Regions from separate parts of the Micromonospora sp. NPDC049204 genome, predicted to be linked through region 2. Evidence: predicted binding sites of a transcription regulator. Region 2 holds the regulator's gene; the other holds the start of a gene.
The links. Region 2 encodes HrcA, which represses chaperone genes, less so after heat shock. Its sites were predicted from a motif close to GGTTNGCACNCTCNNNNNGAGNGTGCNAACC; they were not measured.
Positions count from the first base shown of each region.

Region 1: groL (chaperonin GroEL) is a predicted target of HrcA. The motif match lies at 5,950-5,980, and genes of this name have one in related genera.

Region 1 covers NZ_JBEZDC010000018.1:7,735-15,523, reverse strand. Annotated here, with positions in the region: gene AB0A90_RS27935 (S8 family serine peptidase) at 204-2,738, shown strand; gene AB0A90_RS27930 (GNAT family N-acetyltransferase) at 2,779-3,714, shown strand; gene AB0A90_RS27925 (hypothetical protein) at 3,793-4,041, shown strand; gene groL (chaperonin GroEL) at 4,098-5,720, opposite strand; gene AB0A90_RS27915 (cold-shock protein) at 6,196-6,399, opposite strand; gene AB0A90_RS27910 (GNAT family N-acetyltransferase) at 6,682-7,212, shown strand; gene paaN (phenylacetic acid degradation protein PaaN) at 7,392-7,789, opposite strand, start outside.
Region 2 covers NZ_JBEZDC010000004.1:108,281-116,069, forward strand. Annotated here, with positions in the region: gene AB0A90_RS09605 (SDR family NAD(P)-dependent oxidoreductase) at 76-840, shown strand; gene AB0A90_RS09610 (enoyl-CoA hydratase-related protein) at 945-1,754, opposite strand; gene hemW (radical SAM family heme chaperone HemW) at 1,774-2,997, shown strand; gene AB0A90_RS09620 (DUF4870 domain-containing protein) at 3,064-3,714, opposite strand; gene hrcA (heat-inducible transcriptional repressor HrcA) at 3,881-4,903, shown strand; gene dnaJ (molecular chaperone DnaJ) at 4,979-6,124, shown strand; gene AB0A90_RS09635 (16S rRNA (uracil(1498)-N(3))-methyltransferase) at 6,126-6,860, shown strand; gene AB0A90_RS09640 (MarR family winged helix-turn-helix transcriptional regulator) at 7,077-7,517, opposite strand; gene wrbA (NAD(P)H:quinone oxidoreductase) at 7,606-7,789, shown strand, end outside.

The DNA of each region.
Region 1 (7,789 bases), on a different contig from region 2:
CGTAACCGCCGCGCCGGCATGTCGACATTCGCCGCCCGCTCCGTACGGCGTCTACCTGCGACGTGTCGCCCGCGACACGCCTCGCTGCCCCGTCCCCGAACGGACCACGCCGGTCCGGTCCACGCCTGTGCGCCGCGCGGCGGGGTCCGCCCACAACGCGACGGCCGGGTCGAAATTCGTCGTCGTGGTCGTAAGGTTCTCGGATGCACGGTCACCCTGCGTACCCCGGAGTCAGCGACCGCAGTTCCCCGTGGCCGGTGGTCGCGGCCGTGTTCGTCGGCTGCTGGACGGTTGCGGTCACCGTGGCCACCCAGACCGGTGGTTGGCTCACCGATCAACTGCTGCTGGGCTTCGGACGGGACCGGATCGCCTGGCTCTGGCCGGTGCTCGGCCTGGCCACCGTCGTGCTGGCGGGCACGCCCGCCCTGCTGCTGGCCATGCTGCCCAGGTCGGCGACGGTCCGGGCCACCGGGCGGGTCTGGCTGATCGGCACACTCGTCCTCGGGGTGCTGACGCTGCTGCGGGTCGTGCCGCCGGTGCACCACGAGGCGTACCTCGCCGCCCTGACCGGCGTGGCGGCGCTCAGCACACTCGCCGTGCGCTGGTCGGCGCGCCGGCGGGCGTACCCCGGACCGGCCGGCTCGGTCGGCGGCCCGGCACCCACCGACGACGGCGACGCCGCACGGACCGAGCCCACCGGAGACCGCGACGCCGCACCGCCCGAGACCCTCGGGAGCGCGGGGCCGGTGGGGCGTTTGCGGCGACCCGGTCCCGTTCCGCTGCTCGCGGTCGCCGCCGGGGTGGCGCTGCTGTTGCCGTGGGCCTGGCTGGGCGCGCTCGGCGGGCTCCTGGAGACCGCGCTCGCGCTCCTGGCGGCGGCCACGCTCGGGGGGCTTGCCGCGACGCTGCTGGACGCCACCTTCTGGTCGCGGTTCGCGGTCGGCCGGCCACCCCGGCCGGCTCGGCTGGTGCTGGTCGGCGGTCTGGTCGCCGGGGTGGCGCTGCTGCTGGTCGCCGCCGGCGCCGGCCAGTCCGGCGCGCAGTTGCCCGCGTTGCTGACCCTGCCACCTGTGGGTTTCGCCCTGGCCGCGCTCTGGGCCGCGACGTGGCGGCCCGCCGCCGACCCGGCCGACGCCGCGCGCGCCGGCCGATCGGCGACCGGCTGGCTGGTGGGCCTGGCCGCACTCGGCCCGCTGGCCTTCACCGACCCGGAAGAGATCACCCTGCTGCTGGTCGGGACCCGCGACATCCCGTTCTGGGTGGCGGCCGCCGCCGCTGCCGGGCTCGCCGTCGCCGTCCTGGTCGCCATCGGGTACGCGGTGCTGCTCGCTCGGCCGACGGCACGCACCCCGAGCCGTCGGGTCGCGGCGGTGGCAGCCGTGGTGCTGCTGGTGACGTTCGGCGTGGTCGACCTCGGCCCCGGCCAGCCGGGCCTGTACGGGGAGCGGCTGTTCGTGGTGCTGCGCGCGCAGGCCGACCTGACGGGTCTACCGGCCGGGCAGCCCGGTCGGGCCGGGCGGGACGCCCGCGCGGCGGAGGTCTACCGGCGGTTGGTGACGACCGCCGAGCAGAGCCAGGCCGACCTGGTCCGGGGGCTGAGTCGACTACGACTCGACCCGATCTCGTACTACCTGGTCAACGCGGTCGAGGTGGACGGCGGCCCGGCGGTGCGAGCCTGGCTCGCCCGTCGCCCCGAGGTGGCCCGGGTGCTGGTCAGCCAACGCCTGCGGCCGCTGCCCGCCCCGGCGGGGCAGAGTCGGGGCACCGCGCCCAAGCCCTCCGGGCCGGAGTGGAACATCAGCCAGATCGGCGCCGACCGGGTGTGGTCCCAGCTCGGGGTGACCGGCACCGGCATCGTGGTCGGCAGCTCCGACTCGGGCGTGGATGGCACCCATCCGGCGCTGCGGCCCGGGTTCCGTGGCGGGGACGACTCCTGGTACGACCCGTGGGACGGCACCCGCAGCCCGACCGACCAGGGCGGGCACGGCACCCACACGGTGGGCAGCGCCGTCGGGCGGGACGGCATCGGGGTGGCGCCGGACGCGCAGTGGGTGGGCTGCGTCAACCTGGACCGCAACCTCGGCAGCCCCGCGCACTACCTGGACTGTCTCCAATTCATGTTGGCGCCCTTCCCGGTCGGCGGCGACCCGTTCACCGACGGCCGTCCGGAGCGCGCCCCGCAGGTGCTCACCAACTCGTGGGGCTGCCCGCCGATCGAGGGCTGCGACAGGGGTGTGCTGCGGCCGGCCACCGCCGCGCTGGACGCCGCCGGGATCTTCGTGGTCGCTGCCGCCGGTAACACCGGGCCGTGGTGCGCGTCCATCGACGACCCGCCGGCACCGTACGCGGACGTGTTGACCGTGGGCGCGGTGGACAGGCAGCGCCGGGTCGCGGAGTTCTCCTCGCGCGGGCCGGCGCCCGGTGGCCCGGGTAAGCCGGACGTGCTGGCCCCGGGCGTGGGTGTGGTGTCGGCGATGCCGGGCGGCACGTACGCGGCGTTGGACGGCACCTCGATGGCGACCCCGCAGGTGGCGGGCGTGGTCGCGCTGATGTGGTCGGCGAACCCGGCGCTGGTCGGCGACGTGGACCGTACCCGGCAGATCCTGCGGGACACCGCGACGGCGGCGACACCCACCTATCGCTCCGACAACCCGGCCGACGCCTGCGGGGGTCCTTCCAACGTCACCGGCTCGGGCCAGGTCGACGCGTACGCGGCCGTCCAGGCCGCCCGGCGGTGAGGTACCCGGACCGGCACCCGGTGATCTAGGGTCGGCGACCATGGACGCCGAGATCACCGTCACCGAACTGACCCCCGACCTGGCCCCCGCCGTGGCGCGGCTCTGCGAGCAGGCCCTCGATCTGCCCGAGGACGCCGCCGAGGCGGCCCCCATCGTGGACGTGCTCTGGCCCCGGGCCGCCGCCGACCGTTCGGTGGTGGGGCTGGGCGCGTACCGGGGTGTGGACCTGGTCGGGGTGCTGCTCTGCTCGGTGTCGGCGATCGAGCCGGGTGTCGGGCACGTGGACCTGGTCGCGGTCCTGCCGGAGCACCGCCGCCGGGGCGTCGGTCGGGCGCTGCTGCGGTCGGCCGAGCAGGCGCTGGCCGAGCGCGGAGCGACCGAGGTGTTGCTGGCCGGCAACCCGCCGTACTACGCGTGGCCCGGCATCGACGTCCGCTACACGCCTGCGGTCTGCGCCGCCCTCGCGCTCGGCTACCAGCAGGACCGAACCGCCTGGAACATGACCGCGGACCTGTCGTACGACGGGTCGCCGGCCCTGCGGTCCACCGAGGCGGCGGAGCGGCGGCTGGCCGGTCAGGGCGTCACCGTACGTCGGGCGGAGCCGGCGGACCTGCCGGCGTTGACCGCGTTCGCCAGGTCCACCTTCGGCGGTACGTGGGACGGTGAGCTGGTCGGGTCGGTGGGGCGCGACGACGCCGGCTGTCACCTGGCGGAGCGGGACGGCGAGGTGCTCGGCTTCGCCGCGTACGGGTCGTCCCGGCCGAGCTGGTTCGGGCCGATGGGCACCGCGCCGGCAGCCGAGGGGTCGGGCATCGGCGGGGTGCTGCTGCGGCGGTGCCTGCGGGATCAGCAGGCGGCGGGGCTGACCCGGGCGGAGATCGGCTGGGTGGGGCCGGTGCCGTTCTACTCGGGCAGCGCGGGTGCCCGGATCGAACGGGTCTTCTTCCTGTACCGGCGAACCCTGCCGGTGGCGTAACCGGGGCAAAAGGGGCATTGCCTCATTCGCCCGCGTCGGCCATCGACGCCCCCTACCGTTTTGGTAGAGGAGGCAGCCATGACCACGGATGACGACCAGACCGAGGACGGCCCGCCGATCACCTGGAAACCGGTAGGCGAACTCCCCGGTCACGTGCCGTTCGACCGGCTCGACTACGGCGACGCCGAGCAACTGGCCGAGATGACCACCGACGGCGAGTCGGCGGTCGTCGAGGAGCCACGGGAGATGGTGGACGCGCCGATCAAACTGCTTCCGCCGTACAACCGGGCACAGAAGCGGCGCAACCAGCGCCCACTGCCGACCTGACGACGAACGGGGCGGACCGCGTCAGCGGCCCGCCCCGTTCGGTGTCGGAACTGGACTCAGAAGTCCATGTCCCCGCCACCCGGGCCAGCCGGGGCAGCCGGGGTCTTCTCCGGCTTGTCCGCGACAACGGCCTCGGTGGTGAGGAAGAGCGCCGCGATGGACGCGGCGTTCTGCAGCGCCGAGCGCGTCACCTTGGCCGGGTCGATGATGCCCGCGGCCAGCAGGTCGACGTACTCGCCGTTGGCGGCGTTGAGGCCGTGACCCGCTTCGAGGTTACGGACCTTCTCCACCACGACGCCGCCCTCAAGGCCGGCGTTGACGGCGATCTGCCGCAGCGGGGCGTCCAGCGCCACCTTGACGATGTTCGCACCGGTGGCCTCGTCGCCGACCAGGTCGAGCTTGTCGAAGGCGGTCTTGCCGGCCTGCACCAGCGCGACGCCACCACCCGGGACGATGCCCTCCTCGACGGCGGCCTTCGCGTTGCGAACGGCGTCCTCGATGCGGTGCTTGCGCTCCTTGAGCTCGACCTCGGTGGCCGCGCCGACCTTGATGACCGCAACGCCGCCGGCCAGCTTGGCCAGCCGCTCCTGCAGCTTCTCCCGGTCGTAGTCGGAGTCGCTCTTGTCGATCTCGGCCCGGATCTGGTTGACCCGGCCCTGGATCTGCTCGGCGTCACCGGCACCGTCGACGATGGTGGTCTCGTCCTTGGTCACCACGACCTTGCGGGCGCGGCCCAGCATGTCGAGGCTGGCGGCGTCGAGCTTGAGGCCGACCTCCTCGCTGATGACCTGGCCACCGGCGAGGATGGCGATGTCGGTCAGCATGGCCTTGCGGCGGTCACCGAAGCCCGGCGCCTTGACGGCGACCGACTTGAAGGTGCCACGGACCTTGTTGACCACCAGGGTGGCGAGGGCCTCGCCCTCCAGGTCCTCGGCGATGATCAGCAGCGGCTTGCCCGACTGCATGACCTTCTCCAGGATCGGGAGCAGGTCCTTCACCGACGAGATCTTGCTGTTGGCGATCAGGATGTACGGGTCGTCGAAGACGGCCTCCATACGCTCCGGGTCGGTCATGAAGTAGGCCGAGATGTAGCCCTTGTCGAAGCGCATACCCTCGGTGAGCTCCAGCTCCAGCCCGAAGGTGTTGCTCTCCTCGACGGTGATGACGCCTTCCTTGCCGACCTTGTCCATCGCCTCGGCGATGATCTCGCCGACGGTGCTGTCGCCAGCGGAGATGGAGGCGGTGGAGGCGATCTGCTCCTTGGTCTCGACGTCCTTGGCGAGCTTGGACAGCTCCTCCGAGACGCTCGCGACGGCGGCCTCGATGCCCCGCTTCAGGGCCATCGGGTTGGCGCCAGCGGCCACGTTGCGCAGGCCCTCGCGAACCAGGGCCTGGGCCAGGACGGTCGCCGTCGTCGTGCCGTCACCGGCAACGTCGTCGGTCTTCTTGGCGACCTCCTTGACCAGCTCAGCGCCGATCTTCTCGTACGGGTCCTCGAGCTCGATCTCCTTGGCGATGCTCACACCATCGTTGGTGATGGTGGGGGCACCCCACTTCTTCTCGAGCACGACGTTGCGGCCCTTCGGGCCGAGGGTCACCTTTACGGCGTCGGCGAGCTGGTTCATGCCCCGCTCGAGGCCGCGGCGCGCCTCTTCGTCGAAAGCGATCATCTTGGCCATACGGCGTTGTCCTCCTGGACACTCACGGGCCACCCGAGTTGTGTGCCCCGGATGGGCCGCCTGGTGTACGCACCTTGGGACGTCGCCACCTGGCGACGACGACGTCCTTCGGCCGGGCCGGATAGCCCGCGACGACCGGCCATGTGTCGCCCCGGCGTCTCCACGCCGGTGCAACCTGGCCCCACCGTCCCGACCGCTGGCACTCGCGGTATGCGAGTGCCAATGACTTGTTTAGCACTCTCCCCTGGCGAGTGCAAGCACGATGGGGCCGCTCAGCCGAGTTCCGCGGCCAGTCCGGCAGTGTTCACCGGCGCCTCATGGGCGCGCCGCTCCACGTACGTCACCAGCAGACCGATCAACTGGGCAAGGTGGGCCGGCAGGCAGGTACGGCGGTGACCCCGATCACCGCCACCGCCCCGACCGCGGTGCGCCCGCGTCGCGGCCCCGACGCGCGGGGCCGATCGAGGAGGGAAACTCAGGCGATGACGCGTACGTGTTCGGCCTGCGGGCCCTTCTGGCCCTGGGCGATCTCGAACTCCACCCGCTGGCCGTCGTCCAGCGCCTTGTAGCCGTCCATCTCGATCGCGGAGAAGTGAACGAAGACGTCCTGACCGCCGTCGACGGCAATGAAGCCATAGCCCTTTTCGGCGTTGAACCACTTCACGGAGCCCTGTGCCACGGTGCACTTCCCTCACTATGCGCGGTGTTGCCTGACCTGGCGCACGGCACGGCCGGACGCCGACCGGCCACCACCTCAGCGATCGATGGCGACCATTGAAAAAGGTGACCGAAATCGCACGCTACACGAGGAGTCAGCGCCGCGCACGGCCACAAATCGGGCATGCTCTGGGGCGCTCCGATTGCGCTGGACGGTCGGGTTTCGGGCCACCGGATCCAGGGCGGCGACTGCCGTACACAGCTCGGCCGTGACGGCCACCGACGCTGTGATAGGCATGCGGGCATGACCACCGACACGGGCGCGACCGCCCTCCGGCGGGCGGAGATCCGCCGGGTCCGGCCGGAGGACGCCGCCCGGATGCGGGCACTGCGTCTGGAGATGCTCGCCGACGCACCGTTGGCCTTCCTGGAGACCCTGGCGGACGCGGCGGCCCGGCCGCACACCGAGTTCGCCGCCCGGGTCGCGTACACCGCGACCGGCCCCGGCAACGCGCAGTTCATCGCCGACCCGGGTGGCCGGCTCGTCGGACACGCCGGTGGCACGGTCTCCCCGGGCGAACCCGGGCTCACCGTGATCTACGCGGTCTACGTCACGCCGGCCTGGCGGGGGCACGGGCTGCTCGGTGAGCTGATCGACGGGGTGGCCGCCTGGTCACGCGCCTGCGGCCGAGGGGAGTTGCTGCTGGAGGTGGTGGTCGGCAACGACCGCGCCTACCGCGCCTACCAACGGCTGGGCTTCAAAGACACCGGGGTACGCGTCCCCCACCCCACCATCCCCGCACTGACCGAACTACAAATGCGCCGCCCCGCCTAACCCCGAAAACCGGAAACCCATCCCACGGCAAAACCCCGGTGCTGCTGCCCCAAAGCCGGCAGCGCCTGAGGACAGCCTGCCCACAACAGGTTTCCGGGGGGAGCCCGCCCGCGGAAGGATCAAGCCTGACCGCCTGGAGCGGGTGGGCTCCCCCCGGAAACCCCAACCGCAACTAAAAATCAGACGTGACGCCGCGACTGCACGATCCGGAACCGGTTGGCCACGTACGCCCCGTCGGTCAGCGCGGCGTTGGCCGCCGCGTTGGCGCCACTGCCGTGGAAGTCGGAGAACGCCGCCGACTGGTTCACGAAGACCCCGCCGGTCAGGTTGCAGGACAGGTGCACCCCGACCTCGACCGCGACCGCCTCGGTGGCGTCCAGCACGGCCTCGTCGGTGGAGTAGACCCCCGCGGTGAGCGCACCCTTCTCGCCGACCGTGCGGCGCAGCAGCTCCAGGCTGTGCGCGGTGGAGTCGGTCGCGATGGCGAACGAGATCGGCCCGAACCACTCCCGGCCGTACGTCTCCGCGTCGTCCGGGGTCAGCTTCACGATCGTCGGGGTACGCACCACCGCGTCGG
Region 2 (7,789 bases):
TTGACATGTCAATCGCTGGCCCGTCCGGTGGTACGCGATGCGACCGAGCCGGGTCACGGAGCAAGGAGGAGTTCCATGGGAACGCTCGACGGCAAGGCTGTGCTCGTCACCGGCACCGGCGGCGGTCTGGGACGCGTCTCCGCGCAGATCTTCGCGCGGGAAGGCGCGAAGGTCGTCGGAGCCGACATCCAGGTCGCCGGCAACGACGAGACGGTCGAACTCGTCCGCGCCGCCGGCGGTGAGATGACCGGCATCGCGCCGGTCGACCTCAGCGACCCGGAACAGGTGCGAACGTTCGTCGAGGAGGCCGCCGCGGTCTACGGCGGGCTGGACGTGGTCTACAACAACGCGGCCGCGCTCCGCTTCGGCCCGATGCCGGACTTCTCCGTCGAGGACTGGCGGTACACCATCACCGGCGAACTGGACATTCCGTACTTCGTGTCGAAGTTCGCCTGGCCGCACCTGGTCCAGCGGGGCGGCGGCGTCATCATCAACGCCGCCTCCATGGCCGGCCTGATCGCCGGTCACGTCCCCCCGATGGTGGGTCACACCGCCGCCAACGCCGGCGTCATCGGCCTGACCCGACAGCTCGCGCTCGAAGGCGCGCCGCACGGGATCCGCGCGGTGGCGGTCAGCCCCGGGCCGATCATCAGCCCGGCGAGTGAACGCGACCTGGGTGACAACCAGGCGGCGCGAGACGCGATCACCGGCAAGACGCTGCTCAAGCGGTTCGCCCAACCCGAGGAGGTCGCCGAACTCGTGGTGTTCCTGGCCTCCGACCGGGCGTCTTACATCACCGGGGCGAACTACCCGGTCGACGGCGGCGCGACCGCCTGGTGACCCCACCGGACGAGCCCTTTGCTCTGCTCCAACGGACGCAACACTCAGACGCCGTAAGTGGTGCGCCGGTTGAAGCAGAGCAAAGGGCGCGCGGACAACCATGCCTACCCGGCGTGCTCGCCGGAGCCCTCGTCCAGAGCGGCCACCCATCGAGCCAATCTCTTCTCCCGGAAGGCCGTGACCCCTTCGCGTCCCTCGTCGGACAGGAAGTACCCGGTCGACAGGGCGGACAGCCGGGCCAGCTCGCCACGCAGCTCGGCGGTGCTCGGCCGGCGCAGCAGCTCCTTCGCGCCGGCCAACGCGCCCGGTGCGCCACGCACCAGCGAGTCGCAGTACCGCCGCACCGCGTCGTCCAGGCCGTCCGCCGGCACGCTGGCCGTGACCAGTCCGATCTCGGCGGCCCGCCGGCCGTCAAAGGTGTCTCCGGTCAGATACAGCTCGGCGGCGGCCCGGGCCTGCAGCCGAGGCAGTACGGTCGCCGAGATCACCGCCGGGATCACCCCGATCCGCACCTCGGTGAACGCGAACGTCGCCTCGTCGGCGCAGACCGCCAGGTCGGCGGCGGCGATCAGGCCCAGCCCACCGGCTCGCGCCGGCCCGCCCACCCGGGCCAGCACCGGCTTCGGGCACTCCCAGAGCGCCGCGAGCACGTCGCCCAGCATCCCGGCGGGCACCGTCCCACTGGCGTACGCCGCGGCGGTCTCCTTCAGATCCGCGCCCGAGCAGAAGACCGGGCCGGTGTGGTCCAGCACGATCACCCGGACCGTCTCGTCGGCGACCGCGTCGCCCAGCCCGGCCAGCAACTGGGTCATCAGGGCGGTGGACAGCGCGTTGCGGTTGCGCGGGCTGTCCAGGGTGAGGGTGGTCACCCCACGGGCCGTGGCGACCCGCACGAGGACGTCGGGAGAGGTCATGCCGGGCACACTAGTGGCCATGCCCGGCGTCCTTCCAGATGGTGAGACCGTCCCCGTCGACGGATCGCTGCCCGCCACCGCCACCACGGCGGTCGGCGCGCGCGGCTTCGGCGTCTACGTGCACGTGCCGTTCTGCGCCAGCCGCTGCGGCTACTGCGACTTCAACACCTACACGGCGTCCGAGCTGGGTGGCGGTGCCAGCCGCGAGGGGTACGCCGACACCGTCCTGGCCGAGCTGGCGCTCGCCGCCCGGGTGCTCGGCGACAACCCGCCGCCCCGGGTCGACACCGTCTTCGTGGGCGGCGGCACACCCACCCTGCTCCCCGCCGACGACCTGGCCCGCATCCTCGACGGCATCGACCGCACCTGGGGGCTGGCCGCCGACGTCGAGGTGACCACCGAGGCCAACCCGGAGTCGGTGACCCCGGAATCGTTGAAGCTGCTGCGGTCCGCCGGCTACACCCGGATCTCGCTGGGCATGCAGTCCGCCTCCCCGGGGGTGCTGGCGATCCTGGACCGCAGACACAGCGCCGGCCGCGCCACCGCCGCCGCCCTGGAGGCCCGCGACGCCGGATTCGAGCACGTCAACCTGGACCTGATCTACGGGACCCCGGGGGAGCGGCCCGAGGACTTCGCCGCCTCACTGGAGCAGGTCGTGGCCGCCGGAGTGGACCACGTCAGCGCGTACGCCCTGATCGTCGAGGACGGCACCCGGCTCGCGGCCCGGATGCGGCGCGGCGAGCTGGCGTACCCCAGTGACGACGTGGCCGCGGACCGCTACCTGGCCGCGGAGGCCGCGCTCGACGCGGCCGGGCTCTCCTGGTACGAGGTCTCCAACTGGGCGCGCACCGACGACGCCCGGTGCCGGCACAACCTGCTCTACTGGACCGGCGCGGACTGGTGGGGGCTGGGGCCGGGGGCGCACAGCCACGTCGGCGGGGTGCGCTGGTGGAACGTCAAACACCCCACGGCGTACGCCCAGCGGCTGGCTGCGGGCACGTCTCCCGGCCTGGCCCGGGAGGTGCTCACGGCCGACGAGGCGCACATGGAGGACGTGATGCTCCGGCTGCGGCTCGCCAGCGGCCTGCCGCTGGCGGTGCTCGACGCCACCGGGCGGGCCGGCGCCGAGCGGGCGCTGGCCGGCGGCCTGCTGGCCGCCGACGAGTACAAGGCCGGTCGGGCGGTGCTCACCCTGCGCGGGCGGCTGCTCGCCGACGCGGTCGTGCGCGACCTGCTGCCCTGAGCCAGCCCCGCCGCCCCGGACCGGGGCAGCGGGGCACCGACCGGCCGGGGGAGCGGCCGGAGCGGGTCACTTGATGAAGCTGGCCGAGAGCGGGTAGCGGTAGAGCTGGCCCTCGTTGGCCTTGATGCCGGCGATGATGCCGAACACAGCGCCGAGAATGATGGCCGCCCCGACCCCGATGAAGCCGATCAGGATGCAGGACAGCACCCAGCCGACCAGGCCGACGACCGACCAGATGAGCTGGAAGTTCAGCGCCGCCGCGGCGTGCGACCGCACCGTCGGGGACTGGTTTCCCCGGGCCAGCAGCGCCACCAGCGGCGCGATCCAGCCCAGCACCCCGCCGCTGAGGATCATCCCGGCGGCACCGCCGAAGTGCGCGACGAGCGCCCAGGTCTTGTCCTCGTTGCTGGCGAAACCGCCACCGGGGCCGCCGTAGGCGCCGCCGGTCGGATATCCGCCACCGGGCGGCGGGTAACCGCCGGCCGGCGGATAGCCTCCGGGCGGCGGGTAGCCACCAGCCGGGGGGTAGCCGCCCGACGACGGTTGGTCACCGGTGGGCGGCGGATAGCCACCGGCCGGGGGATAGCCGCCCGGGCCAGGCGCCCCGGACAGTGGTGCGGTGGGTGGCTCAGCCGACGGGTACGAGCTGGGAGAGGTCGGCTCCGGCGGGTAGTTGCCGGGGTCACCCGCGCCGGGAGGGCGAGGAGGTTCAGTCATGGGTGTCACGGTAGGGGTCCGTGGCAACGCCGCACCAGTGGGCGGCCGTTGATCATCGCGCTGGCGGGTACGCCGACGTAGACTGGCACTCGTTACAGTCGAGTGCCAGGGCGGCCCGACCGGGGCCACGGCGCCGGCGGCCGACGTGCGACAGGAGGTGCGGAGGATGGGTCTCGACGACCGGAAACTCGCTGTGCTCCGCGCGATCGTCGAGGACTACGTCTCCACCCAGGAGCCCGTCGGCAGCAAGGCGCTGGTCGAGCGGCACCAACTCGGGGTCTCCCCGGCCACGGTCCGCAACGACATGGCCGTGCTGGAGGAGGAGGGCTACATCCGGCAGCCGCACACAAGTGCCGGCCGGGTGCCCACCGACCGCGGCTATCGACTCTTCGTCGACCGGTTGTCCCGGGTCAAGCCGCTCAGCCCGGCGGAACGTCGGGCGATCGAGCGCTTCCTGGTCGGCGCGGTCGACCTCGACGACGTGGTGCACCGCACAGTCCGGCTGCTCGCCCAGCTGACCCGGCAGGTGGCCGTCGTGCAGTATCCGAGCCTGGCCCGCTCCTCGGTTCGGCACCTGGAGCTGGTGCCGATCTCCACCACCCGGCTGATGCTCGTCATGATCGCCGACACCGGGCGCGTGGAGCAGCGGCTGGTGGAGTTGCCCGGGCCGGTGCCCGCCGACAACGTCACCGATCTGCGCCGGCTGGTCAACGAGAAGCTCGCCGGCGCGCGGCTGTCCGACACGCCACCGTTGGTGCAGGCGCTCGTCGAGGAGGCGCCGTCCGAGCTGCGTCCGGCGATGACCACGCTCTCCACGGTGCTCCTGGAGACGCTTGTCGAGCGGCACGAGGAACGCATCGCGCTGGCCGGCACCGCCAACCTCACCCGCGGCGGCCTGCTCGACTTCCAGGGTTCGCTACGGCCGATCCTGGAGGCGCTGGAGGAGGAGGTCGTGCTCCTCAAGCTCATCGGTGAGACCGAGCCGAGCACGACCCGGGTGCTGATCGGTGACGAGAACGAGTTCGACAACCTGCGGGCCGCCTCGGTGGTCAGCACCGGGTACGGCCCGGGCGCCACGATCGTCGGCGGCCTCGGGGTGCTGGGTCCCACCCGGATGGACTACCCCGGCAATATCGCCACGGTGCGCGCCGTGGCACGCTACGTGGGCGAGTTGCTGGCCCAGAACTGATTGGTCAGGGCCGATGCGGCCGGCTGCGGCCGCCGACCGGCACAACGCGAGACGAACATGAGGACACGGAACGCAGTGGCCAGGGACTACTACGGCATTCTCGGTGTGAGCCGGGAAGCCTCCGATGACGAGATCAAGCGCGCCTACCGCAAGTTGGCGCGCCAGTTCCACCCGGACGTCAATCCGGACCCGGAGGCTCAGGAGAAGTTCAAGGACATCAACGCCGCGTACGAGGTCCTCTCGGACGACCGGAAGCGGCAGATCGTCGACCTGGGTGGCGACCCGCTCGCCCCGGGCGGCGGTGGCGCCGGCGGCCCGGGTGGCCCCGGTGGTGCCGGTCCGTTCGTCGGTTTCCAGGACATCATGGACGCGTTCTTCGGTGGCGCGGCCGGTGGGGCGCGCGGTCCCCGTCCCCGGACCCGCCCGGGTGCCGACGCGATCCTGCGCCTCGAACTGGACCTGCACGAGACGGCGTTCGGCGTCGAGGCCCCGATCACCGTCGACACCGCTGTGCTCTGCACCACCTGCTCCGGCGCCGGCACGGCCGCCGGCACCCACCTGGCGACCTGTGAGGCGTGCGCCGGCCGGGGTGAGGTGCAGTCGGTGCAGCGCACCTTCCTCGGCCAGGTGGTCTCCGCCCGGCCGTGCACGGTGTGCCAGGGCTACGGCACCACCATCCCGCACCCCTGCCCCACCTGCGCCGGCGACGGCCGGGTGCGCACCCGTCGTTCGCTGACCGTCAAGATCCCGGCCGGTGTCGAGGACGGCATGCGGATCCGGCTGGCCCAGCAGGGCGAGGTCGGCCCGGGCGGCGGCACCGCCGGTGACCTCTACGTGGAGATCCACGAGCGTCCGCACGACGTCTACTCCCGCAAGGGCGACGACCTGCACTGCCGGGTCACCGTGCCGATGACCGCTGCGGCGCTCGGCACCCGCCTGACCATCAAGACGCTGGACAGCGAGGAGACGGTCGACGTCAAGGCCGGCACCCAACCGGCCAGCACGCTGCGACTGCGCGCCCGGGGCGTGCCACATCTGCGCGGCACCGGCCGAGGCGACCTCTACGTGCACCTCGACGTGCGAACCCCGACCAAGCTCGACCCCGACCAGGAGAAGATGCTGCGCGACTTCGCCAAGACCCGTGGTGAGGAGGTCGCCGAGTTATCCAAGCAGGGCGGCTTCTTCTCGCGGATGCGCGACGCGTTCAACGGGCACGCCTGAGGTGTCCGCGCCGCTGTTCCTGGTCGAGGCGCTGCCCACCGGTGACGCGTTGACCCTGGACGGCCCGGAGGGGCACCACGCCGCCACCGTGCAGCGGCTGCGGGTCGGCGAGGAACTGCTGCTCGCCGACGGTCGGGGCGGCACGGCCGCCGCCGTGGTCACCGCCGTCGGCCGGGGCAGCCTGGAGGTCGCCATCACCTCCCGGGGGTACGCGGACGCGCCGGTCCCCCGGATCGTGGTGGTGCAGGGCATCGCCAAGGGCGACCGGGGTGAGCTGGCGGTGCAGGCGATGACCGAGGTCGGGGTGGACGAGATCGTGCCCTGGGCGGCGTCCCGCTCGGTCACCCAGTGGCGCGGCGACCGGGGCGTACGGGCGCGGGAGAAGTGGGTGGCCACCGCTCGGGAGGCCGCCAAGCAGGCCCGCCGCCCGTGGTTGCCCGTGGTGGCCGGCGCGCCCGACGAGTCCACCGCCACCGTCGCCCGCCGGATCGCCGGTGCTGCCGCCGGGTTCGTGCTGCACGAGGAGGCCGAGGAGCGGCTCAGCACCGCCGAGCTGCCGCCCAGCGGTGAGATCGTCCTGGTCGTCGGCCCCGAGGGTGGCATCGCTCCGGCCGAGCTGACGGCCCTCCGGGAGGCGGGCGGGCGAGTCGTGCGGCTCGGCCCGGCCGTGCTGCGTACCTCGACGGCCGGCGTGGCGGCGCTCAGCGTGCTGGCCACCCGCCTCGGTCGCTGGTAACCCGCTCCTGCGGTCGCGCCGGCCTGCTTGTGACGGTCAGTGCCGGCCACCCCCAGGTCGGCGGTCATGGCGAACAGGGAACGACGCGCGACCGTGTCTCCGCGCGCTCGGCTCCAGATCCGGATACCGGAGTCGTGGTCCAGCGCCGCTGTACGGCAGCGATGACGTGCGCCAGGCGCCGACCGCGGCACGCCGGACTCTCGCACGGCGTGACGGTCAAGCGGGCAGCTTGCCGCTGACGTTGGTGGACATCGTGTGCAGGATGCCGGGCAGTTGCTCGAGCATCTCGGCGGGCAGGTCGCGGATCGTCTCCTCCGCAAGGGTGAGCCAAAGCTGCTGGATCTGCCCGACCAGCGCCTTGCCGCTGGCGGTGAGCGCGACGACGGTGGCGCGCTTGTCGGCCGGATCGGGTGTGCGCTTGATGTGGCCGGAGGCCTCCAGCTTCCGGGTCATCAGCGTGACGCTGGGTGGTTCACAACCCAGCGCCTCGCTGAGCTGCGCTTGGATGCGAGGGCCACTCCGGTCGAGTTCCAGCAACAGAGCCTCCTGGCCGACGTGCAGGCCGAGCGAGGCGAGCAGGTGCGCCGCCCTGGCCCGGTGACGCAGGCTGAGCAGGCGGATCGCCTGGTTCAGGGCGTCGGCGTACTCGTAATCCACGGAACCTCCTTGACAGCGGCGTTAGTTATGCGCATAACATTATCCGCCTAATGATTAAGCGCATAACTAACGCTACCAAGGAGTCAACGTGACGGTGAAGGTCGCAGTCATCTACTACAGCTCTACCGGTACCGTGCATGCCCTCGCGCAGGCCGTTGCCGACGGGGCCATGACCACCGGCGCGGAGGTGCGCCTGCGCCGGGCGGCCGAGCTCGCGCCGAATGAGGCGATCGATCAGAATCCGCTGTGGCGCCGGCACGCCGACGCCACCA